3 regions of the Pseudomonas koreensis genome follow, and region 2 is predicted to be linked to each of the others. Evidence: predicted binding sites of a transcription regulator. Region 2 holds the regulator's gene; each other region holds the start of a gene.

What was found. Region 2 encodes sigma-54, which starts transcription at its own class of promoters, with help from an activator protein. Its sites were predicted from a motif close to ANTGGCATNNANNTTGCTNT; they were not measured.
Region 1: J2Y90_RS14570 (circularly permuted type 2 ATP-grasp protein) is a predicted target of sigma-54. The motif match lies at 3,000-3,019, and genes of this name have one in related genera.
Region 3: J2Y90_RS13600 (flagellar hook-length control protein FliK) is a predicted target of sigma-54. The motif match lies at 3,478-3,497, and genes of this name have one in related genera.

The regions. Positions count from the first base shown of each region.
Region 1 covers NZ_JALJWP010000001.1:3,229,064-3,233,884, forward strand. The annotation lists gene J2Y90_RS14545 (hypothetical protein) at 1-130, shown strand, start outside; gene J2Y90_RS14550 (PLDc N-terminal domain-containing protein) at 202-393, shown strand; gene speE (polyamine aminopropyltransferase) at 635-1,510, shown strand; gene J2Y90_RS14560 (hypothetical protein) at 1,731-1,964, shown strand; gene J2Y90_RS14565 (ribonuclease E inhibitor RraB) at 2,173-2,520, shown strand; gene J2Y90_RS14570 (circularly permuted type 2 ATP-grasp protein) at 3,053-4,462, shown strand; gene J2Y90_RS14575 (alpha-E domain-containing protein) at 4,475-4,821, shown strand, end outside.
Region 2 covers NZ_JALJWP010000001.1:2,280,385-2,285,205, reverse strand. The annotation lists gene lptA (lipopolysaccharide transport periplasmic protein LptA) at 1-248, shown strand, start outside; gene lptB (LPS export ABC transporter ATP-binding protein) at 248-973, shown strand; gene J2Y90_RS10190 (RNA polymerase factor sigma-54) at 1,140-2,630, shown strand; gene hpf (ribosome hibernation-promoting factor, HPF/YfiA family) at 2,704-3,012, shown strand; gene ptsN (PTS IIA-like nitrogen regulatory protein PtsN) at 3,025-3,489, shown strand; gene rapZ (RNase adapter RapZ) at 3,492-4,349, shown strand; gene J2Y90_RS10170 (HPr family phosphocarrier protein) at 4,365-4,640, shown strand; gene J2Y90_RS10165 (ZIP family metal transporter) at 4,675-4,821, opposite strand, start outside.
Region 3 covers NZ_JALJWP010000001.1:3,027,540-3,032,360, reverse strand. The annotation lists gene fliN (flagellar motor switch protein FliN) at 1-197, opposite strand, end outside; gene fliM (flagellar motor switch protein FliM) at 252-1,220, opposite strand; gene fliL (flagellar basal body-associated protein FliL) at 1,230-1,733, opposite strand; gene J2Y90_RS13600 (flagellar hook-length control protein FliK) at 2,073-3,440, opposite strand; gene J2Y90_RS13595 (Hpt domain-containing protein) at 3,546-3,893, opposite strand; gene J2Y90_RS13590 (ATP-binding SpoIIE family protein phosphatase) at 3,924-4,821, opposite strand, start outside.

The DNA of each region.
Region 1 (4,821 bases), 950 kb from region 2:
GCTCGACGATGAACTGCAAATGGTCCTGGTCTACGGCAACGATGTGCCTCGCGTGCTCGAGTTGTGCGCCGAGGTCGGCATCGCCGCTGCGCCGGCACTGGAGGCCTTGAAGGTCGCCGTTCACGTCTGAACGCAATAAAAGGGAACCCTGCGCGCGACCGTCTATCCTAAAAGTGCATGCCACTATTCTGGAGCGACACCATGGGTTCCACGTTCAACGGTCTGATTGGCCTGATCATCCTTGCCCTCGACATCTGGGCCATCATCAACGTGCTGAAAAGCGGCGCCTCCACCGGGATGAAAATCGTCTGGGTGTTGCTGATCATCCTCCTGCCGGTGTTGGGCCTGATCATCTGGGCGATTGCCGGGCCACGGGGCAACGTCCGGATCTGACGCAAATCCCGAGAACACTGCAATACCCCTGTAGGAGTGAGCCTGCTCGCGATAGCGGTTTTTCAGTCACAGATTGATTGACTGGGAAATAGCCATCGCGAGCAGGCTCACGCCTACACAGGTTAGGTGTGCAGCCGATCAAGTGAGGTTCGACCTGTCATCTTCGGCAACGTAGAATGCGCGCCTTTCCCGGGCAATCGTCCCCACGATGGCGCCCGCGCATTTATCGGAGCACTTGACCATGACCGTCACCAAGACCAGCGAGTACCTGGAAACCCTCTACGAAGGCTACGGCCAGCGTTTTCGCATGGAAAAACTGCTGCACGAAGTGCGCACCGAGCACCAGCATCTGGTGATCTTCCAGAACCCGCGCATGGGCCGGGTGATGGCGCTGGACGGCGTGATCCAGACCACCGAAGCCGATGAATTCATCTACCACGAGATGCTGACCCACGTGCCGATCCTTGCCCACGGCACTGCCAAGCGCGTGCTGATCATTGGCGGCGGTGACGGCGGCATGCTGCGCGAAGTGACCAAACACGCCGGCGTCGAGCACATCACCATGGTCGAAATCGACGGCACCGTGGTCGACATGTGCAAGGAGTTTCTGCCGAACCATTCCGCCGGTGCCTACGACGACCCGCGCCTGAACCTGGTGATCGACGACGGCATGCGTTTCGTCGCCACCACCACTGAAAAATTCGACGTGATCATTTCCGACTCCACCGATCCGATCGGCCCGGGCGAAGTGCTGTTCTCGGAAAACTTCTATCAGGCCTGCCACCGCTGCCTGAACGAAGGCGGCATCCTCGTCACCCAGAACGGCACGCCGTTCATGCAGATCGACGAAGTCAAAACCACCGCTGGCCGCCTGCGCAGCCTGTTCCCGGACTGGCATTTCTACCAGGCCGCCGTGCCGACTTACATCGGCGGCTCGATGACCTTCGCCTGGGGCTCGACCAACCCGGCCTACCGCAAGCTCAGCCGTGAAACCCTGCAACAGCGCTTCATCGGCAGCGGCATCGTTACCCGCTACTACAACCCGGAAATCCACATCGGCGCATTCGCCCTGCCGCAATACGTGCTGCAAGCGGTGAACAAGCCAAGCAACGACTGATACTTCCCCGCAAAACCTCTTTGTGGGAGCGAGCCTGCTCGCGAAAGCGTATTGTCAGCCAACTCAATGGCGACTGGCGCGCCGCCTTCGCGAGCAGGCTCGCTCCCACAATGCTCATCCGTTTTTCCTGACTAAGTGCTGTAATCCTTTTGAACCAACTCTCGCGGAAAAAAGTCGAGATAGAGGTAAGCCCATTTACGGGTTGATCGAGGAGGCACTGATGCAAAAGTGGAAAGTCACTTTCGTGGATGATCATGGTGAAATTGTCGATGAAGTCTTCGAACGTGAGGAATGCCCGTCCGATGATGAAGCCGCGCGGCTGATCAAGGAGCGGCTTCTTCCGGTCGCCGCCCAGCTGGATCTCAACGATCTGCAAGGGCGCACCACCGATGCCGAGGTGAAAAACCTCAAGACCCAGAACGGCATCGAAATCCGCAGCATCAAACCTGTCTGAACACTTCCTGTCATCTCGTAAACCAGGCCTTGGCAGCGGCGCTCTCTTGGGGCTACTCTGCAAGCGAGATCAGCGAATGGATCGCTAAGGTCTGGTCTTGTCAGCTACATGCTTGTTTCCCGCGCGCAACCACGTTGCCGTAGTACTTAGGCCAAAGGCCCGGGGCGGGAATACGGAAAGTCTATCCATCAATCGAGGGGGACGATTCATGAGCACAGCCTATCAAGAAGACATCAGCAGCAACGTTCTGCGCCGCATGAAAGAAGGCGGTTTCGATTTTTCCCGGTTCCATCCCATCGAGTTCTACGCGATTTTCCCGGACGAGGAGCGGGCGCGCAGGGCAGCAGGCAAATTTCGCGGTGAGTCCATCAATGCCCAGGTCAGTGCGCGCGACGACGGCGCCTGGTCGCTGGAATTGAGCAAAGTGATGTACGCAACCTACGACGACATTGGCGATTTCGAGCAGGGCTTTTCTGCCGTGGTCGAACCGCTGGGCGGCATTATCGAGGGTTGGGGCGTGAAGCAGGAGGTGCGCAATCGTTACCGGTTGAATTGATCTTGCGCATTGTTTGGCGGGCAACGGCTGACCTTTGGGTCGGCCGTTGTCGTTTTAAAGATCAAAAGATCGCAGCCTTCGGCAGCTCCTACAGGTGATCGTGTAGGAGCTGCCGAAGGCTGCGATCTTGTGCTTTTGCATTCAAAATATTTCAAAAAAACAAAAAAAGCCACCGGAGAGGGTGGCTAAAAGGGAAGACGGGTGTGCAGTGAAGTCTTGGCGGGACGGGGCCGCCAAGGCTGTCCGGATCAATTGAGCTGGCTACTTCGCGGCGCCGTGCCAATGAAGTTTTGCAGCGAATGTGCGGATTATCCGCAGCCGCTGCCGGGCAGTGAAATCAACTCTGACTATGCTGGTGATAGGCGATGCAGTGCGTCGCAATGAAGCGGGGGCAATCGGGCCGGGGCATTTGCCGCACAGGAATGGTGCGCTGCCTTTGGCGTGGATCCACAACCGATTGAATTCAAAGCGTTTATGCCGATGGCACGGGCCTTGCGAAGGCCTGTATGTCCGGAGTGACAAGGAGTACGGCATGATCCGCACCTGTTTTGACGAGATGTACGATGCTGGCGGACTGGTTCGCCCGCATTACCGGGAATTTGCCCGCTGGCTGGCCGAGACGCCCGATGAGTTGCTTGCGCAACGCCGACGCGAGGCTGATCTGCTGTTCCATCGTGCCGGGATCACTTTCACGCTTTATGGCGACGAGCAGGGCACCGAGCGGCTGATTCCGTTCGACACCATTCCGCGCAGCATCCCTGCCAGTGAGTGGCGAATTGTGGAGCGCGGCTGTATCCAGCGGGTCAAGGCGCTGAACATGTTCCTCGCCGACCTCTACCACGAGCAGCGCATCATCAAGGCCGGGATCATTCCCGCCGAACAGGTGCTGGCCAACGAGCAATACCAGCTGGCAATGCAGGGCCTGGATCTGCACCGCGACATCTATTCGCATATTTCCGGCGTCGATCTGGTGCGCGATGGCGATGGCACTTATTACGTCCTCGAAGACAACCTGCGCACACCCAGCGGCGTCAGTTACATGCTCGAAGACCGCAAGATGATGATGCGCCTGTTCCCCGAGCTGTTCGCCGCTCAGCGCATCGCCCCGATCGATCACTACCCCAATCTGCTGCTCGACACCCTGAAAAGCTCGAGTCCGATCGACAACCCCAGCGTGGTGGTGCTGACGCCGGGGCGCTTCAACAGCGCGTTCTTCGAGCATGCGTTTCTCGCGCGGGAAATGGGCGTTGAACTGGTGGAGGGCGCGGACCTGTTCGTGCGCGACGACAAGGTGTTCATGCGCACAACCGACGGCCCGAAAGCGGTCGATGTGATTTATCGCCGCCTCGATGATGCCTTCCTCGATCCGCTGGCATTCAACCCGGATTCGATGCTCGGCGTGCCGGGGCTGCTGTCGTCCTATCGCTCCGGCAATGTGGTGCTGGCCAATGCCATCGGCACCGGAGTAGCGGACGATAAATCGGTTTACCCGTTTGTCACCGACATGATCCGTTTCTACCTCGACGAAGAGCCGATCCTGAAGAACGTGCCGACCTGGCAATGCCGTAACCCGTCCGAGCTGTCCCACGTGCTGGCCAATCTTCCGGATCTGGTGGTCAAGGAAACCCAAGGCTCCGGCGGTTACGGGATGCTGGTCGGGCCGGCCGCGACGAGCGCGGAAATCGATGCCTTTCGCGAGCGCATCAAAGCCAAGCCCCATGCCTACATCGCGCAGCCGACGCTGTCGCTGTCGACGTGCCCGACCTTTGTCGAAAACGGCATCGCGCCGCGCCATATCGACCTGCGTCCGTTCGTACTGTCCGGCCGCGAGACCCGGGTCGTGCCCGGTGGTTTGACCCGTGTCGCATTGCGTGAAGGCTCCCTGGTGGTGAATTCCTCCCAGGGTGGCGGCACCAAGGACACCTGGGTAGTCGAGGATTGAAGGAAGCTTGCCATGTTAAGTAGAACTGCCTCGGATCTGTACTGGATGTCGCGTTACCTGGAGCGTGCGGAGAACCTCGCACGCATGCTCGACATCAGTTATTCACTGTCGCTGATGCCGCAGGACGGGCGCGGCGATGGTCTGCACGAACTCGCCATGCCGTTGCTGATTACCGGCACTCTCGATGATTACCATGACCGCCACGGCGATCTGCACGCCGAACGCCTGCTGCATTTCTTTGCGCTGGACGCGGCCAACCCGGCGAGCATCTACAGCTGCCTCGGCGCGGCGCGGGCCAGTGCCCATGCGGTGCGCGGGCGAATCACCGCCGACATGTGGGAAAACATCAACGCAACTTG
Region 2 (4,821 bases):
CCAACCCGGTCAAGGGCTACGGCGTGACGATTCAATACCACGCCCAGCAGAACCGCGTGGTGCTGATCGACAAGGCCAAGGTTATCGACAAGGATAACAACGTCACCCAAGGCGAAAAAATCGTCTACGACACCGTGAAGAAACTGGCCAGCGCCGGTCGCGCCACGGGCAGCAAGGTCACCGAATCGCGTCCGCGCATCGACATGGTGATCCAGCCGAAGAAGAAAACCGAAGAGAAATCCCAGTAATGGCAACTCTGAAAGCTCAGCACCTGGCCAAGGCCTATAAAAGCCGCCAGGTCGTGCGTGACGTCAGCCTGTCGATCGACAGCGGGCAGATCGTCGGCCTGCTCGGCCCGAACGGCGCCGGCAAGACGACCTGCTTCTACATGATCGTCGGCCTGGTGCAGGCCGATCAGGGCCGGGTGCTGATCGATGATCTGGACGTCAGCCACCAGCCGATGCACGGCCGCGCCAAGGCCGGTATCGGCTATCTGCCGCAAGAAGCGTCGATCTTCCGCAAGCTGTCGGTCGCCGACAACATCATGGCGATCCTCGAGACTCGCCCGGAACTCGACAAGGCCGGCCGTCGCAAGGAGCTGGAAAGCCTGCTGCAGGAATTCCACATCAGCCACATCCGCGACAACCTCGGCATGAGCCTGTCCGGTGGTGAACGCCGCCGGGTGGAAATCGCTCGCGCTCTGGCCACTGCGCCGAAATTCATCCTGCTCGACGAACCGTTCGCCGGTGTCGACCCGATCTCGGTCGGCGACATCAAGCAGATCATCCACCACCTCAAGGCCAAGGGCATCGGTGTGCTGATCACCGACCACAACGTCCGCGAGACGCTGGATATCTGCGAAACCGCTTACATCGTCAACGACGGTCAACTGATCGCCGAGGGCGATGCCGAGACTATCCTGGCCAACGATCTGGTCAAGGAAGTGTATCTGGGTCACGAGTTCCGCCTGTAAGCGCGACAGCGCTGTATCGATTCAAGGCGCCTTTATCCGCTTTAATTGTTACAGCGCTCTAGGCAAACACTTCAGTTTCAGGCATATAATTTGCTTAAGTTTGGCGCTTCGGCGCCCTGTAGTGGATGGCGCAAAGCGCCGGCGAATAAGGTGTTAAGCCCCTGCCATGAAACCATCGCTAGTCTTGAGAATGGGCCAGCAGCTGACGATGACACCGCAGCTGCAACAGGCCATCCGTCTGCTCCAATTGTCGACCCTGGACCTGCAACAGGAGATTCAGGAGGCTCTGGAATCCAATCCGATGCTCGAACGCCAGGAAGAAGGCGACGACTTCGACAACGCCGATCCCTTGGCCGACAACGCCGAACAGAAGCCCGCAGAAATCCAGGAACCCTCCTATCAGGAAACCGCCCCGACGGTGGACAACCTCGAGGATGGCGAATGGAACGAGCGCATCCCCAACGAACTGCCGGTGGATACCGCCTGGGAAGACGTCTACCAGACCAGCGCCAGCAGCCTGCCCAGCAGCGATGACGACGAGTGGGATTTCACCACCCGCACCTCCGCCGGGGAGAGCCTGCAGAGCCATCTGCTCTGGCAACTGAACCTGGCGCCGATGTCCGACACCGATCGCCTGATCGCCGTGACCCTGATCGATTGCATCAACAATCAGGGTTACCTGGACGAAACGCTCGAAGAGATTCTCGAAGCATTCGATCCGGAACTGGATATCGAGCTCGATGAGATCGAAGCCGTCCTGCATCGCATCCAGCAATTCGAACCCGCCGGGATCGGCGCACGCAACCTCAGCGAATGCCTGCTCCTGCAACTGCGCCAGTTGCCAGCCAAGACGCCGTGGCTGACCGAGGCCAAGCGTCTGGTCGCCGATTACATCGACTTGCTCGGCAGCCGCGATTACAGCCAGTTGATGCGGCGCATGAAGCTCAAGGAAGACGAACTGCGCCAGGTCATCGAACTGGTGCAGAGCCTTAATCCGCGTCCGGGCTCGCAGATCGAATCGACCGAGGCTGAATATGTCATTCCCGATGTGATCGTGCGCAAGGACAACGAGCGCTGGCTGGTCGAGCTGAACCAGGAATCGGTGCCACGCCTGCGTGTCAACGCCCAGTACGCCGGTTTTGTGAAGCGTGCCGACACCAGCGCCGACAATACCTTCATGCGTAATCAATTGCAGGAAGCCCGCTGGTTCATCAAGAGCCTGCAGAGCCGCAACGAAACCTTGATGAAAGTGGCCACGCAGATCGTCGAACATCAGCGCGGATTCCTGGAATACGGCGACGAAGCGATGAAACCGCTGGTACTGCATGACATCGCTGAGGCGGTCGGCATGCACGAATCGACTATTTCCCGCGTGACCACGCAAAAATTCATGCATACCCCGCGCGGTATTTATGAGCTGAAATACTTTTTCTCCAGCCACGTCAGCACCTCCGAAGGCGGCGAATGCTCGTCCACGGCGATTCGCGCGATCATCAAGAAACTGGTCGCGGCGGAAAATCAGAAAAAGCCGTTGAGTGACAGCAAGATCGCTGGTTTACTGGAGGCACAAGGCATTCAGGTGGCTCGCCGCACCGTCGCCAAGTACCGCGAATCCCTCGGAATCGCGCCTTCGAGCGAACGCAAGCGGTTGATGTAAGCCACGTTACAGCGTTCCAGTGGCAGGCTTTTCGGCCTGCCGCTTTATGCACTGGCAACGAAGGAGAAGCTGTATGCAAGTCAACATCAGTGGACACCAACTGGAAGTGACCCAACCTCTGCGTTCCTACATCGAGGAAAAACTCCAACGACTGGAGCGACATTTCGACAAGATCACCAACGTGCAAGTCACGATGTGCGTCGAAAAGCTGAAGCAGAAGATCGAAGCCACCTTGCATATCCCCGGCAGCGAAGTGGTCGCCAACGCAGAAGATACCGACATGTACGCTGCGATCGACTCACTCACCGACAAGCTGGATCGCCAACTCAAAAAGCATAAGGAAAAGACCCAGAGCCTCCTCCAGGGCGCGACCGGTCGTTAACACCCCTATCCCATGATCCGACTTGAAACCATCCTGACCCCCGGCCGTTCCCAGGTGAACGCGCCGGGCGGCAGCAAGAAAAAAGCCCTCGAACAGATTGCCAACCTGATCCACCGCGAAGTGCCGGATCTGGCGATGCAGGATGTCTTCGAAGCGCTCATTGCCCGTGAAAAACTCGGTTCCACCGGTTTTGGCAACGGCATCGCCATTCCCCACTGCCGCCTCAAGGGCTGCACGGCGCCCGTCAGTGCCCTGCTGCACCTCGAAGCTGCGATTGATTTCGACGCCATCGACGGCGCCCCGGTAGACCTGTTGTTTGTGCTGCTGGTCCCGGAAGCCGCAACCGATGCGCATCTGGAATTGCTGCGCCAGATCGCCAGCATGCTCGATCGCAAGGAAGTGCGCGACAAACTGCGTAGCGCCCCGAGTAACGAAGCCTTGTACCAGGTCGTACTGGACGAGCAGAACGGGCACTGATCATGCGTTTGATTATCGTCAGTGGCCGTTCGGGCTCGGGTAAAAGTACCGCCCTGAATGTCCTTGAGGACAACGGTTATTACTGCATCGACAACCTGCCGGCCGGCTTGCTGCCGGAACTGGCCGAGCGCGCGCTGATCCACACCGAGCTCGCGCAGCCGCTGGTTGCCGTGTCGATCGATGCGCGCAACCTGCCCAGCCATCTGTCACGTTTCCCGGAATTGCTCGAAGATGTGCGTGCCAAGCATATCCAGTGCGATGTGCTGTATCTGGACGCCGACGAAGAAACCCTGCTCAAGCGTTTTTCCGAAACACGCCGTCGCCACCCGCTGAGCAACGCCAATCGCTCACTGGCCGAAGCCATTCAGGATGAAAGCGCCCTTCTCGGGCCGATCGCCGATCTGGCCGACCTGAAAATCAACACCACCAACCTGAATCTGTATCAACTGCGCGACACCCTGAAGTTGCGCCTGTTGAATCAGCCGGAGCCCGGTACCGCATTCCTGATTGAATCTTTTGGTTTCAAGCGTGGCATGCCGGTCGATGCCGACCTCGTGTTCGATGTGCGCTGCCTGCCCAATCCGTACTGGAAACCGGAGCTGCGCGCGCAGTCCGGACTCGATGCACCTGTGGCCGAGTACTTGGCGGAACAGCCTGATGTCGAAGAAATGTATCAGGACATCTACGCCTACCTGAACAAGTGGCTGCCACGTTTCGCCGCGAGCAACCGCGCCTACGTCACCATTGCCATTGGCTGCACCGGCGGGCACCACCGCTCCGTCTACCTGACCGAACGCCTGGGTCAGGCCCTGCAGAAAACCCTGAAGAACGTCCAGGTTCGCCACCGCGACCTCACCTAAAGGATTCACACCGCGATGCCTGCTCGTGAAATCGAAATCATCAATAAGCTGGGCCTGCATGCCCGGGCATCGGCCAAATTTGTCGGCGTAGCGGGTCAGTACCCAGACTGCACGATCAGAGTGGGTCGCACGCCAGAGACGACTGTCGACGGCAAGAGCATCATGGCGATGATGATGCTTGCCGCTGGCAAGGGCACCAAAATTTATCTGAGTACTGAAGGCGAACAGGCTCAGGAAGCCATGGACGCCTTGGTCGATCTGATCGAAAGGTATTTCGACGAAGGCGAGTAATCCTTGAGGCGAGGACAATGTTCCTCGCCTCCATTCAACCCAACGCCGTATCCATCACCATCATCAGACAAAACCCGATCAACAAACCAAGACTCGCCAGCTTGTCATGCCCATGACGACGCGACTCCGGAATCACTTCGTGGGTCACCACCAGCAACATCGCCCCGGCCGCCAGCGCCAG
Region 3 (4,821 bases), 750 kb from region 2:
TCGAGGGTCACCGGATCATTGTTCTTCGGCACGCTGCCGAACTCTTCCATCGGCAGACGGTTGGAGCTGGAAGTGCCGGCGTCGGCGGCCAGCAGTGCATCGATGTCAGCCTGGCCGGCGTCACCGGTTTCTTCCAGGGCCGCAGCCCATTCATCGGCCAGTGCCTGATCGTCCTGCGCGTTCATATCGTCGTTCATCATGTGTCCTCGGCGGGCAACAATTCGGTTAAAAACGGGGTGAAAAGCGCCGCTTCAGCGACGCTCGATCGGCTCGATCACCTGCAACGCGAGGTTGCCTTTGTGCGAGCCCATCTTGACCTTGAAGGCCGGCACGCCGTTGGCGCGCATGATCATGTCTTCCGGCATCTCGACCGGGATCACATCGCCCGGCTGCATGTGCAGGATGTCGCGCAGCTTCAACTGGCGGCGGGCAACAGTAGCGCCAATCGGCACGTCGACATCGAGCACGTCCTGGCGCAGGGCGTTGACCCAGCGCTCGTCCTGATCGTCGAGGTCGGACTGGAAGCCGGCGTCGAGCATTTCGCGCACCGGCTCGATCATCGAGTACGGCATGGTCACGTGCAGATCGCCGCCACCGCCATCGAGTTCGATGTGGAAAGTGGACACCACAATCGCTTCGCTCGGGCCGACGATGTTGGCCATGGCCGGGTTCACTTCCGAGTTGATGTACTCGAAATTGACTTCCATGATCGCCTGCCAGGCCTCCTTCAGATCGACGAACGCCTGTTCCAGCACCATGCGCACTACGCGCAGTTCGGTCGGGGTGAATTCGCGCCCTTCGATCTTGGCGTGACGGCCGTCGCCGCCGAAGAAGTTGTCCACCAGTTTGAACACCAGTTTGGCGTCGAGGATGAACAGCGCAGTGCCGCGCAGCGGTTTGATCTTGACCAGATTGAGGCTGGTCGGCACGTACAGCGAGTGCACGTATTCGCCGAACTTCATCACCTGCACGCCACCGACGGCAACGTCCGCCGAGCGGCGCAGCATGTTGAACATGCTGATGCGGGTGTAGCGGGCGAAACGCTCGTTGATCATTTCCAGCGTCGGCATGCGTCCACGGACGATGCGATCCTGGCTGGTCAGGTCGTAGCTTTTGACACTGCCGGGTTCGGCAGCATTATCGGTCTGTACCAGACCATCATCGACGCCATGCAACAGCGCATCGATTTCATCCTGGGACAGCAGATCCTGCACGGCCATGTCGTGTTCCTACTGCAGTACGAAATTAGTGAAAAGCAACTGTTCGATGACCACTTTGCCCAGCTCTTTCTGCGCCACTTCCTGGACGCTGGCGGTGGCCTTCTGGCGCAACATCTCCTGGCCGACCGGGGTCGCCAGTGTGGCGAAATCCTGACCGGAGAAAAGCATTACCAGGTTATTGCGGATGACCGGCATGTGTACTTTGAGCGCGTCCAGATCGGCCTGATTACGCGCCAGCATGGTGATGCTCACCTGCATGTAGCGCTGACGGCCGTTCTGGTTGTAGTTGGCAACGAAGGCCGGCGCCATCGGCTCGAAAATCGCCGCTTGCTTGCCGACCGGCGCAGCATCGCCGGCCTCGGCAGGCTTGCTCTGCGCGCCGTGCATGAAGAACCAGGTCGCCCCGACGGATGCACCAATGGCCACCAGCAACGCCAGCACGATCACGATGATCAGCTTGAGTTTGCCTTTGGTTGCGGGGTCTTTTACTGCTGCAGCTTCGCTCTTCGCCATGCCAATAATCCGTCACTAATCGGGGGTTTCACAGTCGCACGGCAAGGCAAGAGCAAGTGTTATGCCAGAAGTGTCGGAGGTCGCGCAGACAGCGACAAAGTCAAAAGCCACCCTCACCCCAGCCCTCTCCCGGAGGGAGAGGGGGCTGACCGAGGTGTCATGGATCAAACATCGACCTGAGAGACCGAGTCGATTGTGGGGTAGAGACTTGGATGAACAGCTCGCCGAACCAGCCAAGGATTCAGCGATGCTCGTTCAGGTCGGCGTAGTCCTTCAATATTCCCCAATTGGTCCCCTCTCCCTCTGGGAGAGGGCTAGGGTGAGGGGCTTTTGATTTGCTCAGGCGTAATAGTCGACCGCACTGCTGCCGATGACGTTGGTGGTCTGCGCCGCCACTTCAGCCACAGTGGCCGGGGCCAATTCTTCATCCGCCGAATCCAGACGCCCACCCGTGGCGCCGGTGCGTCCGGTGTGGCCCTGCTGCGCCTGCTCCTGCCCCTGCTGACCCTGCCAGCCACGGTTCTGGTCGGAGACGTTGACGTCGACCTGGCCCATGCCCTGCTGGTTGAACATGTCGCGCAGGCGATGCATCTGGCTGTCGAGCGCTTCACGCACGCTCGGGTGCGCGCTCATGAAGGTAACCTGGGTCTGCTGATCGGGAACCATGTTCACGCGAATATCCAGACGCCCCAGCTCAGCCGGCTGCAACTGAATGTCGGCGGCTTTCAGGTTGACGCTGGACAGGTACATGACGCGGTTGACCACTTCTTCGGTCCAGCCGCTCTGGTGCATGGCGATCGGTTGATTCACCGGCAGCGCATTGGCGGTTTTCGGCGTGGCGGCCTGGGTCAGCGCCGCCAGACGGTTGGCGAAGTCGTCGACGCGGGTGTCGCTGGTAGCCGATTTCAAATCTTTCAGGCCATCATCGATCAGACCACTGAAGGCTTTTTCGCCGCCCTGACTGGTGCTGTCCTTGTCGGCCTGGACGTCGAGCATGCTGGCCATGCCGGCGGCAAAGTTCTGCGCAGCGGTCAATTCGCCGTCGGCCTGAGCCTGGGCGGGAGAGGCTTTCGGTTGTGCCTGACTGGCAGCGGAGATATGCCCGCCCTGCTCCATCGCCATGCGCACGGCCGGCAGCGAGTCGAGCGGGTCGGCAGAAGGATCAAAATCGCTGTCGGTAGCCGCCGGATCTTTGACCATGCCCGGCACAGCAGCCAATGCAGGTGTCTCAGTTTCCGGCTGGGCTGGCGTTGCGACTACCGGGGCCTGCACGACAGGCGCTGCCACCAACGGCTGGACGACTTGCATCAGCGCCGGATCCAGCGCCGGGTCTACAGGCGCGGCATCGGCCACAGGGGTTTGTACGGTTTCAGCGGTGTCATCGGCAGTGGCAGCTGCGTCGTCGCTCGCCGCCGCTTTATCCGCAGGCAAGGCTTTGCCGCTATCGGCAACTGCTGGCTCGGGCGCGGCAGACTGATCTTTGCCGACGTCTTTTTTTCCGCTGTTGTCAGCGACCTTGTCGCGTGCCGGTTTGACTGAATTATCGGCGCCTACCGCAGGTTTGGCCGGCGCCTGATCGGCGAACACTTTTGCGAAGCTGGAAGCCTTGTCCCCGGCGTCTGCGGCCACTGCCGACGATTTGGCAGAGGCGGCTTGCGCCTTGGCCTGGGCGGCGGTCTGAAGAAGAATGTTGGGGGTCGCAGGCATGACACGGTCTCCGCTGCACTGGGATCGTAGGTACAGTTGAGCAAGATAACTGCAAGTGCCGGGCCAGTTTGGCCGGACACTTGCAAAAAGCGCCGGACGGCAGCTTCAGTGGGTGTGGAGGTGATGCTTTTCGTTTTCGTACACCGGGCGCACGTTGGCGAATTCGGAACGGATATCGGCGACCAGTTGAGCGAGTGCTTCCGGACTTTTGTCCTTGGCGTTCGACTCCAGGTCCTGGCACAACGCAGCCAGCCGAATGGCGCCCATGTTGCTGGCGCTGCCCTTGAAACTGTGGGCGACATCAGACAACGCTTTGGCACTGATGCCGTCTCGCAACTCGTCCAGGCGGCTTTCCGAGTCTGCCAGAAAAGTCTCCAGCAATTCGGTGTAGCCCTCCTCCATCACCTCGCGCAAAGTGTCGAGGACGTCGCGATCTACATGTGGGTCAGTCACTTGCTCACTCCTTGATCAAGAATGGGCGGATTATGCCTCAATCTCCCAGAAAAACTCCACGCTGGCACTACGACCTTGGTCCGACCAGCTGGCATTGCGCCCCAACTGCCGGACCAGGCTGATGCCGCGTCCCGACAAGCGGACATTATCCAAGGGCCGCTGCATGACCCGCCCTACATCAAATCCGTCGCCACTGTCCTCGACCCTGATGACCAGACGCCCACCTTTGCCTTGCGGTTGCACCTGCAGATGCACGCGCACATAACCATCCTGCAACGCTCCCAGCCGCGCCGCGCGCATTTCGTAGTAACGGGCAAAGCCAGCGGCATCGCGCTTGAGACTGGAATCCAGTCCCAGCACGCCATGCTCCAGCGCATTGGAATACAACTCGGCAAGTACGCTGTACAACGCACCGCTTTGCGCGCGCAGGCCGTGGACCTCGAGCAGCAATTGCAAGAGAAACGGCAAAGGATTGAACCGTCTGAGCGTGGCACCGCGAAACTCGAAACTGGCCGACCAATCCAGCGGGCTCGACTGGCCGCTGTCGGAATATATCGGCGCCGCGCCGTCCGTCGGCGCCGACTCAAGCAGACTGACCTCGACCATGCTCACATCGTCACGGGCCTGCCCGCGAAAATCGCGCAGGGCCTGCTCGATATCTTCGAACAACCGATCCGGCTCGAGGTTTGCCGCAAAGACTTGCTGCAAACGCTCGACTCCGAACAACTGGTCATTGGCGTCGCAGGTATCGATCACCCCGTCCGATAACAGAAATACCCGATCATCAACGGCCATCGGATACACATCCGTACGGTCGTCGAAAGCCTGTGCACTGAGAATCCCCAGCGGCAAGTGCCGCGCTGGCAGCGGCACGCGTTCGCCGCTGGCCAGGCGGTGCAAGTAACCATCGGGCATGCCGCCGTTCCAC